DNA from 4 places in the Ruegeria sp. SCSIO 43209 genome. Region 4 is predicted to be linked to each of the others. Evidence: riboswitches for the same ligand, from Rfam matches in the RefSeq annotation. Region 4 holds a riboswitch; each other region holds the start of a gene.
The links. A riboswitch is a leader RNA that binds a small molecule or an ion and turns the genes downstream of it on or off. The one in region 4 is predicted to bind cobalamin.
Positions count from the first base shown of each region.

Region 1: it holds a riboswitch for cobalamin, as region 4 does, so the genes downstream of both, I5192_RS20635 (DUF1636 family protein) here and I5192_RS09535 (DUF1636 domain-containing protein) in region 4, are expected to answer to the same signal.
Region 2: it holds a riboswitch for cobalamin, as region 4 does, so the genes downstream of both, I5192_RS14215 (hypothetical protein) here and I5192_RS09535 (DUF1636 domain-containing protein) in region 4, are expected to answer to the same signal.
Region 3: it holds a riboswitch for cobalamin, as region 4 does, so the genes downstream of both, I5192_RS12835 (energy-coupling factor ABC transporter permease) here and I5192_RS09535 (DUF1636 domain-containing protein) in region 4, are expected to answer to the same signal.

Region 1 is NZ_CP065362.1:260,886-265,534, reverse strand. Features, by position in the region: gene I5192_RS20650 (peroxidase family protein) at 1-1,270, opposite strand, end outside; gene I5192_RS20645 (hypothetical protein) at 1,289-2,356, opposite strand; gene I5192_RS20640 (hypothetical protein) at 2,476-2,631, shown strand; cobalamin riboswitch at 2,615-2,823, shown strand; gene I5192_RS20635 (DUF1636 family protein) at 2,925-3,281, shown strand; gene I5192_RS20630 (ABC transporter ATP-binding protein) at 3,278-4,063, shown strand; gene I5192_RS20625 (ABC transporter substrate-binding protein) at 4,082-4,649, shown strand, end outside.
Region 2 is NZ_CP065359.1:2,838,806-2,843,454, forward strand. Features, by position in the region: gene rsgA (ribosome small subunit-dependent GTPase A) at 13-1,041, shown strand; gene I5192_RS14210 (alpha/beta fold hydrolase) at 1,078-1,935, opposite strand; cobalamin riboswitch at 2,057-2,278, shown strand; gene I5192_RS14215 (hypothetical protein) at 2,369-2,776, shown strand; gene I5192_RS14220 (protein-tyrosine phosphatase family protein) at 2,781-3,281, opposite strand; gene I5192_RS14225 (DNA polymerase III subunit gamma/tau) at 3,454-4,649, shown strand, end outside.
Region 3 is NZ_CP065359.1:2,551,376-2,556,024, forward strand. Features, by position in the region: gene I5192_RS12825 (AMP-binding protein) at 1-318, shown strand, start outside; gene I5192_RS12830 (transglutaminase-like cysteine peptidase) at 823-1,446, shown strand; gene I5192_RS12835 (energy-coupling factor ABC transporter permease) at 1,552-2,235, opposite strand; cobalamin riboswitch at 2,311-2,524, opposite strand; gene I5192_RS12840 (L,D-transpeptidase) at 2,740-3,402, shown strand; gene I5192_RS12845 (hypothetical protein) at 3,444-3,716, opposite strand; gene I5192_RS12850 (cation-translocating P-type ATPase) at 3,902-4,649, shown strand, end outside.
Region 4 is NZ_CP065359.1:1,890,917-1,895,565, forward strand. Features, by position in the region: gene I5192_RS09520 (class I SAM-dependent methyltransferase) at 1-518, opposite strand, end outside; gene I5192_RS09525 (glycosyltransferase family 2 protein) at 511-1,518, opposite strand; gene I5192_RS09530 (NAD(P)-dependent oxidoreductase) at 1,633-2,619, opposite strand; cobalamin riboswitch at 2,725-2,932, shown strand; gene I5192_RS09535 (DUF1636 domain-containing protein) at 3,017-3,397, shown strand; gene cobW (cobalamin biosynthesis protein CobW) at 3,394-4,449, shown strand; gene cobN (cobaltochelatase subunit CobN) at 4,455-4,649, shown strand, end outside.

The DNA.
Region 1 (4,649 bases), on a different replicon from region 4:
TCAGCGACGGAAGACGCGCCTTACGCGTCAGGGCAATTGTAGCTTCGACAGGGGCAGGAGCACCGGGCGCAGGCCTTTGGAACAGGAAATCGGGCGTGTTGCGCAGCGACATGCGGGCCGCAGGTTGGCGCGACAATGATCGGATCATTTCCGCCAAGCCCGTTTGTTCGACCAGTCGTGGATTGAATCTGAACCCCTCCGGGCCAACCTGTGCGCCGTCGATTATGAATCGCTCGGGGATCATCGAATGCCAGCGGTAGAGCAAATTGAACTCAATCGCGATCTGGTTGGAATGATGCCACGGTTGCCAGCGATTGACGCCAACAGGCAGTTTGAATGGCATATTGGCGATGTGGGCGATGTAGTCCTCAAGCACAAGCTTGATCAGCAATGCGATCAAGGTGCAGCGTGTGGTCTGGAACACACGCTCTTTATCCCAGCCTGATATGCCGCGCTTTTCGCGCCACAACAGATCGGCAAAGGTGTTATGGGCGCGCAACATCAGTGTATTGATCGCGATATAACCTATGGTACCATTGCCATTATCGAGCCCGGTTGCATGAAAATCGAGCAGTAGCTGGTCAATCGCGTGATCGCTGAGACCCGGATGCGCCCGTTTCACCGCATTCCACAGCTTGCATGGATCGTGCAGGGGCTTTCCGTAATTCTCGCCAGTGGCAAGACTGCCATCAAAGGGGGGCGCAAGCTTAACACCACCGGATTGGTTCTTTTGAAACAGCTTCGGGGCCCACATCTCGCCTTGTGTATCCAGACGAAAGGCCAACCGGTGGGTTAATTCATTGGTATCGGGATCGCGTTCGCGCAGCATGTCGGTCTGAAAATCGTTCAGCCCGTAGATTTGGCACAGATCGACCTCGTGGTTCGAATCCGTCTGATCAACCGGTCCTTTCGCCCCAAAGGTGCGCAGGAAACTGTCGGTAAACCATTGTGCGGCCGAGATAAACAAAAGTGTCGATCCTTGCGGGCACATCAAGGTAAGCGGGCTGCCATCCATTTGTGTCCGTCGGCGAAAGAGATCAGCAACTTCGCTTTCCGACGGCAGGACGGGTGAGAGGTCTTCTGGCGTTGTATGCCGACCGATCCAGCGATGGGAAAACACGCCGGGCCATGTCGTGTAGTCTGCGCCCATCGTATAGGGCCGCGGTCGGTGGATCTTCGCGGCGTTTGCAAGCCTGATCGCGGCTAAATAGCTCGTAACGGGTGGGGAGATCTTGAATCCGAGTTTGATCAGATCATCAACGTCCAGCATCAATACATCTCCGTTTGGTCATCGATTCGGGAACCGGGCGCTGGCCAAGCTCAGATAGGTTCTGAGCCGGATCGCATTAATCGGTCCTAAAGGTTCGTGATCTGCCGTGACACGCCAGGGCGCGAAGCTCATCGCGTCTCCATTCTGCGGATCAAATTCTGCACCTTTGGGAATCGTGATATCCGCCACGGGCGTGACGGTATGATGGTACGGATCAAGAGGTGCATCTGGTTGCGGGTCGCATGCCCACCGGATGCGATTGTCGAGCACATCGAATTCGTCGGCCGGGCGCGGGGGCTCAATCACACACAGCTCGAAGTGATTTTCTCCATCGGCCACGTCTTGCCGCAAACACTGCCCGATCCCATCTGGGTCGTCTACCGGATGTGCCGGAATTTTTGGTTTCGCGCTGCGGGCCAAGTATCTGACCGTTAGATCGGGGCCCAGCCGATACGGTGTTGTCGACCAGAAATGGACCTCAAAAGGCGAGTGCATATAGTTCGAGGCAAAATCACTCGCGACGCGAAACTGACGCTTGCCTTCACGAGTGAGGAAGGCGCGAAATCCTGCGCGCAGCCCTTTGGTGATCAACCTAAGGCTCCATTTTCGTCGCCCTTTGATCGCGTGCTGGACCGCTTGTAATGTGGCGACAAGCCTGCCCAATCGCTCATATTCATCGGGGACGTAGCTGGGAAACACATCCTGATCGACCAATACAAAATCGAACTCGTCGCTGAGTTGTGTGGTCCCCAGATGCGCAAGTGCTTCGGCGTCGATCAGCTTGGGGCCTGGCACGTCAAAAAGCTTGATCGCCATCCCGTGGGCATCCGATTTCCGGTCATCCAGATGCGCGCCGTTGGAAAAGCGAAGTGCGGCTGAATAGGCTGCGGGCTGTTCAAACAGGCCGTGACGGAACTGTTCTGGTAGATCGTTTCTGACGGTGAATATTGCAGCCACACACCCGTGACTGCGCCCATGCTGAGCCCTTAAGCGATGGCCTTTCCACCGTGCAACGGCCTCGAGATTGTGGTCAATGACATCATCAACAATATCCGGCGGCAATGCGTTTTGCGAAACATGTGTCAAAGAACCGTCTCCTTGGATAAACCCAGGCAATGATCAAACAGGGGTAAGGTGCTGACAAAGCTAAACCTCTAAATTTGTTCAGCTTACCTCAGATTGTCTAATTTCCAAACACACCAACTATGGACAACCGTGGCCAGACAAATTCGGCGCGCAGCCCAAGCTATTCGGTTGGTGCTTCGGACACGTGGTTGGCGGCGCTCGATCCTCGACCAGAGTTGGGTGCCTTCGACTTTATCATTGACGTGTCCGGTGTTCTCGGGCACTCAATCGATTGATGGTTCCCGGTGGCGTTGCCGCGGGATGAAAAGGGAATACGGTGAGGCTTGCCAAAAGGTGCCAATTCCGTAACTGCCCCCGCAACTGTAAGCGGTGAGCAAGGCCAAACAGCCACTGGTCCACAGGATCGGGAAGGTTGGCCGAGCGCGGACCCGCAAGTCAGGAGACCTGCCATCAGATGTTTAACCAACCCGGGGCGGGGCGTCCTGGAAGGAGGCTTTGATGGCGCGTCAATCGCGTGTTTACATTGTCGGCAGCTTCCGCATGCGCTTGGAAACAAGTGGAGTGGACCATGCCAGATACGCCTGATCATTTCATTCTAGTCTGCGAAAGCTGCACTGAAGGGCTGCCCCTTGATGAAATTTGCGATGCGTTGACTGGGAAATTACCTCGCAGTTTTGCGATCCGCGCGTCGTCTTGCATGGCAGGCTGCGATAGTCCCAGAACGGTTGGGTTCCAGGCCGTAGGAAAGGCGCAATACCTTTTTGGTGGCATTCAGACCGCGGATGAGGTGCAGGCGCTGGCTGAGTTTGCAGCGCAGTATCGTGAAAGCCCGGATGGCTGGACAAATGCCACTGATCGCCCGCAGGCGTTGTCCAATAAAACCCTCTCGCGCATGCCGCGGATCGAACAGGGAGCATCGCAATGACGTTGCCACCCTTTCTGATTGCCGAAAACCTTGAGTATTATGCCCTTAACGGAGATGTCCTGTTGCAGGGCGTCTCGTTCGAGTTGGACGAGGGTTCCATTCTAGCCATCGCCGGCCCGAACGGGGCGGGGAAAACGACGCTTCTCAATCTGTTGTGCGGCGCTGAGCCGCTGGCACTTGGCGATGTTCGGATCAAAGGACGCAGTCTGAAAAAGCTCACGGCCAAAGAGCGTGCGCGCATGATTGCAGTGGTAGGTCAGCAGGAACTGCCCGATGGACGCTTGGCGTTACGCGATTATGTTGCGCTGGGGCAAATACCCATCCGTGCGGACCGCTCTGCCGAAGGCCACGCGCAAGAGCTGGACCGGATTTTAGACCTGACTGGTCTCGCCAATCTCGCGGACAAGCGCATGGCCCAACTGTCCGGAGGCGAACGTCAGCGTGCCCATATCGCGCGCGCTTTGGCGCAAAACCCTTCGTTGCTGTTTCTGGACGAACCGACCAACCATCTGGATCCTGATGCAAAAGGGCGGATGCTGTCTTTGGTCGCCGAGCTTGGGATCACCGTGGTCATGATCGTACACGATCTGGTCATGATCCCCGAATTCGCCACACACGTGGCGCTGATGAAATCGACCCGCATGATCGAGTTTGGGTCGGTGGACAAGGTGCTGACACCCGAAAGAGTCCGCGAAACTTTTGGCGTTGATTTCCTCTGCTTTCTCCACGAAGGCCGCGTGATTCCGGCGCTTGATATTCGAAGAACCACAGTCTCAACTTAGTCGAAGGAACACACTGAGATGAAATACATCTGGCCCGTGGCGTTGGCCACCGCCATGGCAAGCGGTGCTGCTGCGCAAGAAGTCACCGTAGACAACTGCGGCGAACCGCTGGTTTTTGATACCGCGCCCGAGCGCCTGGTTGTGCATGACATGAACATGACCGATATGGCCTTTGCATTGGGTCTGCAGGACAAGATCGTCGGCCTGACCGGCATCACCGGCTGGTACAAGACCAGCCCTGATTTTGATGCTCTGCGCGGCGACATCCCCGAGCTTGCGCCGAAATATCCGACCGTCGAAAACCTGGTGGCGGTTGAACCCGACCTGTTCTTTGCCGGTTGGTACTATGGCATGAAGCCGGGTGGTGATGTGACCCCAGATACACTGGAACCGTTCGGAATCAAGACCTTGGTTCTAACCGAAAGCTGTGTCCATCTGGACAAGGATCGCCCCGAAGCCAGCATGGATCTTCTGTTTGGCGATGTGTTGCGCTTGGGCAAGGTGATGCAAGTCGAAGACAAGGCCGAAGCTCTGGTCTCGGGCTGGAAAGAGCAGCTGGCAGCGATCGAAGCCAAGACTGCTGAAC
Region 2 (4,649 bases), 950 kb from region 4:
ACAGGCAGACCAATGTTACTTTCCTTTCCGGACCTCGGATGGTCCTCTCATTTCGCGGCTCAGCATACGGCTGATCCGTCACTTCTTCCGTATCGCATCTCGGCCGTACACCGGGATCGACTGATCGGGCTGAGCCCTGAAGGTGAATCGCCTTTGTTATCTCTGGATCAATCAACCGGTGCATATGCCGTCGGAGATTGGGTTCTGGTGGATGAAAACAAACGCATACGCCGCGTGCTGGACCGGCGCAGCCTGCTGCAGCGCCGGGCCGCAGGTGCAGGGGCAGCGGCGCAGCTGATTGCTGCAAATGTTGATGTGCTGTTCATCGTCAGTTCCTGCAACGCCGATTTCAATATGCCACGATTGGAGCGGTATCTTGCGCTGGCACATCAGGCAGGCTGCTATCCGGTGGTCGTTCTGACCAAATCGGACATGTGCGATGATCCGAGCCTTTATGTAGATCAAGCCCAATCGCTCGCCCCGTTTCTGACGGTACTTGCGGTCAACGCGCTGGATCACGGCGATCTCGAACAAGTTCTGTCGTGGTGTCCGAAAGGACAAACCAGCGCCTTGATTGGATCATCCGGCGTTGGGAAAACGACGCTCGCCAACGGGATGACGGGGCAGGATCAGGCCACCGCAGGTATTCGCGAAGACGATGCGCGCGGCAGGCACACAACAACCTCACGCGCCTTGCATCGCATGCGCAATGGCGGCTGGCTGATCGATACGCCCGGCATGCGCGCGTTACGTCTGCTAGATGCGCAAGAGGGGTTGGATGAGGTGTTCTCGGACATCTCAGACCTCAGCCTGAATTGCCGCTTCTCGGATTGTCAGCACGAGACCGAGCCCGGATGTGCGGTGCAGGCGGCAATCGACGCTGGTACGCTTGATCCCGCGCGGCTGGACCGCTGGCGCAAGCTGCGGCGCGAAGACCAACACAATTCCGCTTCGGTGGCGCAGGCCCGCGCCCGCGACAAGGCGTTCGGCAAGATGGTGCGCAGCGTGATGCACGAGAAAAAATCCCGTAAAGGGCTATAACGAAGCTGGGCACCGGCCTACCGGTGCCCAGCGCTATCAGGCGATCAGCCTAGGCCAGACTGCCGCATTCCGTCTTGCGAATGCACCGATATGGCCGATCTTGGATACTCCGAATTCGCTTGGTGCAAGCAGATGGCGCCCGGCTTTGGGTCCATAGAGATCGGCAAGACGCCAGACAGCATCCGGCGGCACCATTTCATCATCTGCGAAGGTAAACAGATCGACACGTTTGCCCAAGTCTTCCCAGCGGGCGGCGGGCAGTGTCGTGCCGATCTCTGGCACATAGCTTTTGGGGGCGGTGCACCATTTGCGCCATTGCCAATAGACTTGGGCAGGCAGGTCCGATCCAAACCCGACCAACCGTCCGGGCAGGTAGCCAAGCGCCTTGACCACCAGCGGCGCGTGACCAAACCAGAACAACGCCGCCAAAGCGCGATAAGGCCAAGGGTGATCCGCCAGCGTTACCAGACCCGAACAGACACAGATCATCCTGTCAATCTGATCGATATCGGGTTGGATCGGGCCAAACATTCCGCCCAAGGAATGACCGATGCTCCATAGCTTGGCCTGCGGAAACCGTCGGCGCATCTCGGCCCGGGCGGCTGGAATGTCGATCAACGCCCAATCGGCCATGGTGACATTTGACCGCTTTTGCGAACCCACCAAAGAGTGACCAAAATCCCGGTAATCGTAAGTCAGGCAGGCCATGCCCTGTTCTTCGGCGAGCCATCGGGCGAAGTACTGATAGTAATCCCTCGGCACCCCAGTCGCACCGTTTATGACGACCACCTTTTCGGGGTCGGCAACCGGACGGTAAAGCCGCGCCGACAACATTGCCGGGCCGGACGGGATTTGAAAATCCTCGGTCACAACCGCCTGCTGCGTGTCCAACATGGTGCCCTCCAATACCGACTGAACTGATCAGTTCACCCGAAGCGCCTCAAGTCAAGGTTGACGTGACTGGACCATACGTCACTTGCCTGACGCAATCTTCTTGACTCGGGCACGGCGCAGCCGCTAGCCATGTCGCGATGGTTCTCGCGCCCAATCGGGCCGGGATGAAAAGGGAACACGGTGCGGTTCTGCCCGGATAAATCCGGAAAGAACCTAGTCCGAGACTGCCCCCGCAACTGTAAGCGGAGAGCAATGCCGAGATACCACTGGCCTCGAAGGCTGGGAAGGTCGGCAAAGCGATGACCCGCAAGTCAGGAGACCTGCCATCAGATGTAGAACCGAAACTCGGGCGGGGAGTCCGGGACGGGTTTGATCGTGCTCCGCAACGACCAACCTGTGCCACGCCCTCGCCCTGCGCGCGGAGGGCGCATTGATGATCTGGAAGACCAAAACACACGAATTCGCGGCGACTGTGTGCCAACGTACTGGCGCACCCTGCCCCGCATTGGCACAGATGGCGCGGGCTCTGACGCAGACCATGTCCGCCACAAAACCGGTCACGAAAACTGAGTTTGAGATTGAAGGCACCATAGATCTGTCGCACTGCCCGGAAGGATGCACCGCCCGCTTTCGCGCCCAATGCGACCAGATACGTGTATTCTGCGGAACCGATCCTGAAATCGATACCGGCCGGCTGGATGACTACGCAGACATGATGTTCGGAACCGAGTACCGCAGCCTACCCGCAGACCTGCTAAGGAATCCTCCTTGCGCCATGCTTGAGGCTTCGCTTCTGGTGCAGCACAACGGTGGCGAAATCTCGCCACATGTTGGTGTCTAAGCCGTCAAACGGCTTGAACACGGGCCGGTTCAACGGCCCAAAGCATCTGGGCATTTGTCTCGACTGCGCAAGGACGCACCGTACGCAATCGCTTCAATGCCGTCTCAGGCCGTTCACCGCATTCAACCATCAGACGCAGAACCACCATCCCGGATCGGCCACAGCCACCACGGCAATGCACTAGCACACGGCCACCACCTGACAACGCCTGACGTGCGGTCGCGCCAACGCGGGGCCAGCGGTCCAAAATCTCTTTGGGTGGCGTGCCAAAATCTTCGATCGGCAAATGCACCCATCTGCTGGCACGCCCCTGAATATCAGCGCCAAAATTCCGCGCACCATCCTGAATCATCTCGACTTCAGTGGTCATCGAGATCACAAGTCCCGGCTTCCAGTCTGCGATAAGATCAAGGTCTTCTGCATACGTTCCTCCACGCCCAGGCATCGAGGACAAGGCCAAGGTGCCTCCGCCAACCTGCAACGCATAAACCACCAGTTGCGACATAATCTCCCCCCAAACAAACTTTACCCAACAACATACTGGTCCAGTAAATAGAATAGAGTGGATTTTAGCCGCATACCCACGCATTCCAAAATGAAAATCGTCCCGGCTGGCTGTGGACGCGGGCGGCGGGGGCCTCTACGCTGCGGCGTAACGCGAATCCGACAGAGCAGACATGACCGAGACGCCCAGCCCCGCCTACCAGGTTCTTGCCCGCAAATACCGCCCCGAAACCTTTGCCGATCTGGTCGGTCAGGACGCCATGGTGCGCACTCTAAAAAACGCCTTCGAGGCGGACCGGATCGCGCAGGCCTTCATCATGACCGGCATCCGCGGTACCGGCAAGACGACGACCGCTCGGATCATAGCCAAGGGTATGAACTGCATCGGTCCCGATGGCAGCGGCGGCCCTACCACCGAACCCTGCGGTCAATGTGAACACTGCGTAGCCATCATGGAGGGCCGCCATGTCGATGTGATGGAGATGGACGCCGCCAGCCGCACCGGTGTCAATGACATCCGCGAGATCATCGACAGCGTACGCTATCGCGCTGCATCCGCGCGCTACAAGACCTATATCATCGACGAGGTTCACATGCTGTCGACCAGCGCTTTCAACGCGCTGCTCAAGACGCTGGAAGAACCCCCCGAACACGTGAAGTTCATCTTTGCCACCACCGAGATTCGCAAGGTCCCGGTGACCGTCTTGTCCCGTTGCCAGCGCTTTGATCTGCGCCGGATCGAGCCGGAGGATATGATCGGACTGCTTCGCAAAATTGCAGGTGCCGAAGGGGCACAGATTGCCGAGGATGCGTTATCGTTGATCACCCGGGCCGCCGAGGGATCGGCGCGCGATGCGACCTCACTGCTGGATCAGGCGATCTCGCACGGGGCCGGTGAAACCAGCGCGGATCAGGTGCGCGCGATGCTGGGGCTGGCCGATCGGGGCCGGGTGCTGGATCTGATGGATATGATCCTGCGCGGCGATGCTGCAGGCGCGTTGACCGAGCTGAGCGGGCAATATGCCGAAGGGGCTGATCCACTCGCCGTCTTACGCGATCTGGCTGAAATCACGCATTGGGTTTCGGTGGTCAAGATCACCCCGGATGCCGCCGAAGATCCCACCGTTTCCCCCGACGAACGCGCCCGAGGTCAACAAATGGCCGAGGCTCTGCCCATGCGAGTCCTTACACGCATGTGGCAAATGCTGCTGAAAGCGCTCGAGGAAGTTTCCGCCGCACCCAACGCAATGATGGCTGCGGAAATGGCCGTGATCCGCCTGACCCATGTGGCCGACTTGCCTAGCCCGGAGGAGCTGATCAAGCGTCTGCAAGATACGCCTCCGCCGCCCAATGGTGGCCCCGGCAAGGG
Region 3 (4,649 bases), 660 kb from region 4:
GCGCTGGATGATGACGGGCGTTTATGGTTATGGGGGCGCGTCGGGTCCGAAATTGAAGTCTTTTCAGGTACGCTCTTCCCCTTTGCTATCGAAGTCGCGGCACAGCGATGGCCAGGTGTAGATCGATGCGCGCTCGTCAATACCAAGGCAGGCCCCACACTTTGCGTCCAAGGTTCCGCGGATCACATCGACGATTGGACTAAATCTGCGCTTGGTTTTGACGTTCCAAATGTGATTTCGATTAAGAACATTCCTATGGACAAGCGTCATGCCTCCAAAGTCGATCGTACGAAACTTACACGCATAATAGAAACCTGACGCAATATGGCTCGTAGGCCACTGAGCCTGCCCAACTCATCGCTCCCGTCGCTGTGCGCGTTAACAGAGGACTGAGTGTAGCGACGAAGTCATTGTTTTAGAATTTCCAATCAAAACCTGCACACCTTGGTCAGGGGAAATCTGCAATTGCCAGTTACATCTGGCCGCATGAAACATATAATCGCAGATACACTGTTAGGGTGCGCCCCGGCGAACGGTTGATACCCATGTCATTGCACAAAGATGTTCGGCTTGACGCGTCATCCAAATCCGTCCCAAACCTCAAGCGTTTCTAACCCAGAACTACTAGCCGGCTTTCTTCTATGCTGCTGCAAGAATGTCAATTAAGCTCACGCACACAATCACGACTAATAACTGCGCGCTCGCGAACTTTGCTGCTCTGCATTTTAAATTGAATAAGCTGTTGTAATGCGTCGATGAACATAAAAGATTGAAATAGAGTTCTCTTGGCTCGGTAGCTTCAGATACCCAGGAGAAACGAGTATGGGGAAAGCAGATATGACAAAACCTACTTCCGCTCAGAAAAAACTTTCGGAACGGTTACCAGTTTATCTATCGTTGGCCTGTATCATATGCAGCTACCTTGTCTCCGCCGCTTCATTGCAAGCTTCTGAGCTTCCCTGGATCAAACTAGATAGAGAGGTTCAGGCGCCATCGGGCGCCAAATCACTCTGCAAAGATTATTCGTGGGCGTGCGCGAATACTCGTACTTCTGGTCTGCCAGAAGCGCAGGAGAAACAGATCGTTAAAGCGATTAACTTGCGCGTCAATCGGAGGATCCGCGCCGTTTCGGATCAAAACCAATACGGGACAAAGGAATACTGGACGCTACCAATGCAGGGGTCAGGGGATTGCGAAGATTTCGCTTTGCAAAAGAAGTTTGAACTAATGCAGAACGGCTTGGATCCTACGAAGCTACTTATTGCAACTGTCTTAGACACCAATCGCAGTGGCCATGCAGTTTTAGTTTATCGCTCGAGTGAAGGCGATTTGATTCTGGACAATGTCACCAACAGGATCAAATCGTGGAAGGAAACGAGGTATCTTTTCCTACGAATACAGGACCCAAATCACCCTGATCGTTGGGTACAGGTTTCTAGCGGCTAAAAACAATGTGGCGCGCCCTCGAGACGCGCCACAATAAAATTTTGGTCCTGCGTCTACTGGTTGTTTCGCGGCAACCCAAGTTTAGGACACCGCTTCAAACTTTGGTCAAGCTTTCGCAGCGTTGTACAAACGCGGAGTCACCAGACCTGTACTGTTCAAACCGCGCATCGCCTTGGCTGCCGCAAGCACTGCCAGATCAGCAATCGGCTCAATGACAATTACCAGCATATAAGCACCGCCAAAGGACAGAACCGACGCCATGGTTTCTGCGCCGAAACCCTGGCCGTAGAAGGCCCAGAACCCAACCCATGCGACTACTCCTCCCTGATACGTCGCACTTAGGGCAAGAGCTTGGCCATATTTGAGGTCAACATATGCTGTGCCGGGTGCGATGATGCGGCTGGCCAGTGCTTGTAGCGCAAATAGCGGCACCAGCAGAGTGGTCAGGTTGATGAAGTACTGCGGAAGATCGAACGGGGCAAAAAACACACCCTGAATCAGGAGACCAGCTGCCAATCCAAAAGCCGCGGGTGCAGCACCGAGAAGCAGAAACAGCGTCGACCCCAGGATGAAGTGGACTTCAGAGACACCAACCGGGAAATGCGGCAGGACTTCGAAGAAAAGGAAAACACCAACGGTGGCGAGCACCGAGCGCATAACAAAAGATGCAGGTCCATTCGCACGCAATGTGGAAAACGTTTCTTTCGCTGCGTAAGTAGCCGCACCTGCGGCGGTAACATAGGAAAGCGCGATTTTGGCACCATTCACGATGCCCGGTTCGATATGCATGTTCTTTCTCCCTACCGCCTCACCCGGCGGCTTGTCAGGTTGAATCGACCGTAAGGCCGACAGGTTCAGTCTGGGCATAGCCCGGCGCTTTACGGCAGGTCTCCTGACTCGCGGGTGCTCGCTCCGCCAACCTTCCCGGTTCCATTACGAACCAGTGGTGTCTTGGCATCGCTCTCCGCTCACAGTTGCGGGGGCAGTTACGGAATTGGCGCCATTGAAAACACCGAACCGTATTCCCTTTTAATCCTTTTGGCTTCCGCCATCAGGAACCGAAAACAATTCACCGCTACAATGGCGGCTTCGCCTGTGTCAATTGTCTTTGCGACCTATTCCAATGTAAACTCGACCGAAGCAGGATTCACGCAACCGGTCACTTGATCGACAGGGTAAACCAAGCGTTACCTGAAACCTCTTGAAGCTCTAGCTGCTAGAGGCTTTAAGATTCGGATTAATTCGCGATAGTGCGATCCAAATACGTTAAACTTGTGAACCAGGACGAGACCTATGCTTACAAGGCGCCATTTCATTCAATCCACCATAGCGCTGTTCTCGGCGTCTGCGGCCAGTCCATTGATCGCCAAAACCTGGCCAACCGCATCGCAGAAGACCTATTGGGACAGTCAGGTCACGCCAATTGGTTACGATCCAATGACCTCAAATCCGTGGGGTGTTCATGACCGTTTTTTACCAAGACGCGTCGCGGCAAATGATGGTTTGGTTCCAGGTGACATCCATGTGGATGCCGTCGCGCGCTATCTCTATCATATCGAAGAAGGCGGGACCGCAATGCGCTATGGCGTAGCGATCGCGCGCGGGAACCTTTACGAGCCCGGCACCTATGTTATCCGCCGAAAGGTCGAATGGCCACACTGGACACCAACCGCTTCAATGATCGAGCGCAACCCCGAATACGCGGAATTCCGGAATGGCATGGAGCCCGGGCCGAATAATGCTCTCGGCTCTCGTGCCCTTTATCTATACGTTGGAGACCGAGACACATATCTCAGAATTCACGGCACGCCTGAGCCAAGAAGCATCGGCGGTCGCGCAAGTTCTGGATGTGTGCGAATGATCATGGCTCATATCAATGACCTCTACCCAAACGTGAAAACCGGCTCGACCGCTTTCCTATACTCTGCCGAAGATAGCGTCACAGCCCGCTCATGAATATTGGGCAGCGTACATGGACGTCGCTGCCCTCATTTCGATCAGGCGTCGCGCGCAATGCAGATCGGAGCGCCATTCGTCGCGCGCAATGGTACCAATGTCGTCTCGACGGGTCCGCTGTGCTCATACCAAAAGCAATTGTCTTCGGGCAGGAGGCGCGCTGTGGTCAAATCCTGCGCCGGCCCTGCCAGCGCTACGACCGAATCTGGCACGTTGCCTGGTTCAAGTGCTTTGCTTTTGGCCCCAGTGAACTGGGCTGAGCAACCAGCCGTAATCGAGACTAACGTGATGGTAATTGCGATCCGTTTCTGCATTGATCTATTCCAAATTTTTTGCGTCATCTGCAATTAGATTGCATCCACACGGCCGGCCCGCAAGACGAAATGAACTAACAATATCGCAGGCAAAGAACCCGGATGAAAAAATATAAAAGGTATTGAAGCTCTAGTTACTGTAGGAACTATTTACAAAGGACCATAGAGATTCTTGAGGTCCAATCATGTCATCCGATACCCATAGCCACGACCATGGCCACGAAAACAAACATGGTCACCACGCATGCGGTAGTGGCGGGTGTGGCGACATCGCCCCCGCCGGTCCAATTCCTGAAGGTGGTAGAAGCTTTCAGGTCTCTGGCCTTGATTGCGCCGAAGAGGTGGCGATCCTGAACCGTGTCGTCGGCCCGAAAGCAGGTGGTGAAGAGCATCTCGCATTTGATGTGATCAACGGTCGGATGACGCTTCTTGAAAGTGCTTCCAAGTTATCTGACGAAGATGTCATGCTGCTGGTTGCGAGTACTGGTATGACCGCCAAACCATGGGATGACGGAAATGCCGCCCAGGACCAGGTGGCGCATATTGCACGTCAGCGGCGGTTCACCACTCTTAGCGGAGGGTTTTGGGCAGCAGGTTTTGGCTGGCACATTTTCGAAACCGGCATGGGCGGTGCGCTCGGGCTGTTCTCGGGACATGGTGAGGTTCCGATGCCTTTGCCCGAGGCAGCTTTGTTCGCGGTCGCGATCTTGTTTGGCGTCTGGCTGGTGGCCCCTAAAGCCTGGTCTTCGGCGCGTCGACTTTCGCCGGATATGAACCTTTTGATGGTTGTTGCCGTCGCTGGTGCCATCGCTCTGGGTGAGTTTTTTGAAGCCGCAACTGTAGCATTTTTCTTCTCGCTCTCTCTTTATCTGGAAAGCTGGAGTGTCGGACGTGCTCGGAACGCGGTATCCGCGCTGCTTGATCTGGCCCCCC
Region 4 (4,649 bases):
ACGTCATCTTTCCACCACCCTCGCCTGTGATAATCGTCAAGCATGATTACGCCGCCTTCGATCATCTTGGGCAGCAAAGCATCCAGATCCGTTTTTACGCCCTCGTAGGAATGGTCGCCGTCCAAATAGGCAAACCCGATGCTTTGATCTTCAAACAAACGCAGCGCCGGTTGCGAATAGTCGCGAATGATCGAAACTTGCCCCTTGGCGATCTCGGTGCTGTATTTACCCGTTACTGCATCGTAGATCCGATCCATATCCTTTTGCGTGCGCGCTCCGGCAAGCGAAGCACCGCCATCCGGGTCTTGCTGTACTTGCCAGGGATCGATGAGGCACAATTTAGAGGGTTGCAGCTCTTCCAGCAGAATCCGCGAAAATTCGCCCTTCCAAACGCCAATTTCAACGCTCAACCGTCCATGCGGCATGGTCTTGAGCATTTCGCGCCGCAGGGAATCCTTCCGTTCGCGCTGCTCAGCTTGCTTCTTGCGGCGATCCTCAGCAGATACAGCTTCACCCATAGACGTCTTCTCCGGTTGAGGAATTTTGCAACGCTTCAACCAGATCAACCCAGTCCGGTCTGGCTCTCAATTCTTCGGCTTTCGACCTGTGCCACTCACATGCTTGGTGATGGAGGTCTGCCAATTGCGGATCTGCCATCATCTCAGATTTGATGTCGTGCATAGCCGGCATGTGTTCCAGAATTGAGCGATCCTCAACATCATTGTGGTTCATCATGAGCCAGTATTTGAGCCCTTGATCCTGCCCCACATGATTGGTGCGCCCACGGTCGCGCTTGACCAAAAAGCTATCAGTGCTGCGCACAGCATAATGATGAATGCGCGCGAATTCATGGCTGAAACCACGCCATGCTTTCCATTTCACTTGGTCTGCTGGGTACAGGTTCCCGCCCGAATCCCGCCACAACACGCCTTCGTATGGCGCGTCAGGGTTCGGTGCATCTTCTGGATTGATCCTGGGACGATGGGCGCGAAAACGGCTGAATTTTCCGTTGTTGCGGAACAGCGTTTTGAACCCTTTGGTCCGATGATGCGGATAGCCGTCTTCGGTGGCGGCCAGAAAGAAAGTCTCAGGTACAGGTCGATCAACGAAATCGTTCTGACCCGCATTTCCGAACATGCGCCAGCAGATCGAGATCGCGTCCGCCACGCCGCTGGCCTCAACGAGGCTTCTTATATCACTATTGGGCAAACGGATATTGATATACTCGTCCACATCCAAACTGAGAATCCAATCCGATGACAGATAGCTTGGGTGATTCCGCGCAAGCGAAAATGCACGAACCTGCGGCGCGGCGCGCGGACCCAGTCTGTTTCGCTCGTGGTGAGCCCAGCCAAGCACTTGCAGCCGTTCGCCCATGGCATCAGTACCATCAGCGCAATCATTGGTATAAATCAGAATGTCATCAAAACCGATTGCGTGGTTGTAGGCCACCCAATCGATCATGAAAGGCCCTTCGTTTTTCATCGTTGTTACGATGAGAAAGGTCTCATTCGTCATAAGTTGTTCTCTTGCCTGTGCCGGTGTCGGACTCCTGTTGATCTGTTTAGAATAGCCCCAGAATTTTGTCCAACCAGGTCGCCAGACAGCCGCAACGCTTGCCGATTATTTGATCTACCGATTCTGCGGGATCACCTCATAACCCGGTTCTTCTGGCTCGTCGTCCAGCATCTCGGTTGGGAACCCTGGCGCCTGGATCTCCAGTCCGGTCGCGTCCTCTAGCCGCCTGATGATGTTCGGGGACAGTTCACGCTCACCATATCGCGCGATGCCATCTTCGAAAATCTTAATCATCAATGGGTTTATCTCCAGAGGAACTCCGGCACGGTCGGCGACCTCCTGAAACAGACCGATATCTTTTTTCACCAGGTCCATGGTGAAGGAAATATCGCGCGAGCCGTTCAGGATGACCTGACTTTCGGTCTCGTGCACGAAGGATGTGCCTGACGATATCTTGATCGCCTCATAGGTGGTTCCAAGGTCCATACCGGCGGCCTTGGCTGTCACCAATGCCTCGGCGCAGGTGATCAGGTTGGCGGTAGCCAGATAATTGGTCAACACCTTCAGAACAGAGGCCGAGCCCAGATCGCCCGTGTGCAAAATGCGACGCCCCATGGTGGTCAGGAATGGCAGGATACGTTCAAAAGTCTCACGATCACAGCCTGCGAAGATCGAGATATTACCCGTCGCTGCCCGGTGACATCCGCCGGAAACCGGGCAATCCACTGCAGCCCCGCCTCGTTCGATGACCATTGCGCCAAGGCGTTTGACTTCGGCTTCATCGGTGGTCGACATTTCCATCCAGATTTTGCCAGGGCCGACCTCTGGCAACATTTCCTGCATCACCGCATCCGAGGCCGCAGGAGAAGGCAAACAGGTTATAACAGCATCGCAATTGCGCATCAGTTGCGCCGGGCTTTTGGCGGCTTTGGCACCCTTGGCGACGAATTCGGTCACCAGATCCGGGTTCAGGTCATGAACCGTCAGATCGATACCGTTTCGTAGCAGCGATCCAGATAGCTTGCCCCCTACATTCCCCAGCCCGATAAACCCTACTTTCATGCGCGGTATCCTCCTGTTCGCATCTTGCTGCCATGCCAGCACGTCGTTGCAGAAGTATCATGCCGCCCAGCGACCCCGACAGGTCGCTTTTTATCCGCTTTTTCACGGATCGGCGCGACTCGCTTGACAAGCAACCCTGCCCTGCCGCATGTCCCTTTCGTTGGTGTCTGCGAGAGCAGATGAAAAGGGAATGCGTCAGCGGTTTTTGCCGTCAAACGCAGCCGCCCCCGCGACCGTGACCGGAGAGGGTGCCCAAAGCCACTGGCAGTATGGCCGGGAAGGCGGGACATCCGACAGAGGCCTCCTCTGACATCCGCAAGCCGGGAGACCTGCCAACGCCCGAAGATGAAACCGGACGGGGTGTTCCGGTGTGGGGCTGTGATCGGCCCGCATGAAACCCCGTCCCCCACGAAGAGGATTTGGGGGGATGAGAGACATGACCGAGACCGCACCGGTCGAACTGCTGGTTTGCACTACCTGCCGTCGCGGGCTGCCTGTCGAGGATGACGCCCAGCGCCCCGGCACGTTGCTGCACAAGGCGCTTGAACAGGCGGGCCTGCCCGAAGGCATTACCTTGAAAGCTGTGGAATGCCTGTCGAATTGCGATGAAGGCTGCTCGATCGTGCTACGCGGAGGACCGGATCGCTGGACTTTCGTGTATGAGCATCTGAACGAGATCGACCATGTTGAAACCATCGTCGAAGGCGCAGCCAAATACCTCGCCACCGAGGACGGTTTGGTCAAATGGCGCGAACGTCCCGAACATTTCCGCAAAAACTGTGCGGCCCGCATTCCCCCGATTGGAGCCCTGAAATGAGCAATCTCGAGAAACTCCCCGTCACTGTGATCACCGGCTTTTTGGGCTCGGGCAAAACCACTTTGGTGCGACACCTGATGCAGAACCCGCAGGGCAAGCGTCTGGCGGTGGTCGTCAACGAATTCGGCGATGTCGGCGTCGATGGCGATATCCTGAAGTCCTGCGCCATTCCTGATTGCCCGGCGGAAAACATCATGGAACTGGCCAATGGTTGCATCTGCTGCACCGTGGCCGATGATTTCATCCCGACCATTGAAGCCCTGATGGCACTAGAGCCGCGCCCCGATCACATCCTGATCGAAACCTCCGGTCTTGCCCTGCCAAAACCGCTGCTGAAGGCGTTCGACTGGCCCGATATCCGCTCGAAAATCACCGTCGATGGCGTGATTGCTCTGGCCGATGCCGAGGCCGTGGCCGCTGGTCGGTTCGCTCCGAATGTCGAGGCGGTAGATGCGCAACGCATGGCAGATGACTCGATTGATCATGAAACTCCCTTGTCCGAGGTGTTCGAGGATCAGATTTCCTGCGCCGACATCATTCTGCTGACCAAGCCCGATCTGGCTGGCCCGGAAGGCGTTGCGAAAGCGAAAGAGATCATCGCCGCCGAAGCGCCCCGCCCCCTGCCCGTCGTCGAAGTGGCTGAGGGTGCCGTGGACGTCCGCGTCGTGCTGGGTCTAGAAGCCGCGGCCGAGGATGACATGGACGCGCGTCCCAGCCATCACGACGGCCATCACGATCACGAGCATGACGATTTCGAAAGCATCATCGTTGAACTGCCCGAGCAAACCGATCCGATTGATCTGGTCGCCAAGATTGAACGATTGGCCAACGAGTTGAATATCCTGCGCGTCAAAGGCTATGCCGCCGTTCAAGGCAAGCCCATGCGCCTACTGGTTCAGGCCGTCGGTGCGCGCGTGCGTCACCAATATGACCGCCCGTGGGAGCCCGGCGAAGACCGTCGCTCGCGCCTTGTGGTCATTGCCGAGCATGACGATATCAAAGAGGCCGAGATCCGCGATATCCTCGTGGGTGTAACCGAGGCTGCCGAGTAAGACTTATGCACGTCGTCTTCCGCGAAAGCCATGGGCTCGAAGAAACCGAGACCCCGACCGATCTGGGTCAGAGCCCGGCGGACCTGGTGGTGCTGTCCTTTTCCGACAGTGACCTTGGCGCTTTCGCGGCGGGTTGGCATCGTGGAGGTGGGCCTGAAGGACGCATGCCAACGATGCGGCTGGCCAATCTGACGGCGCTG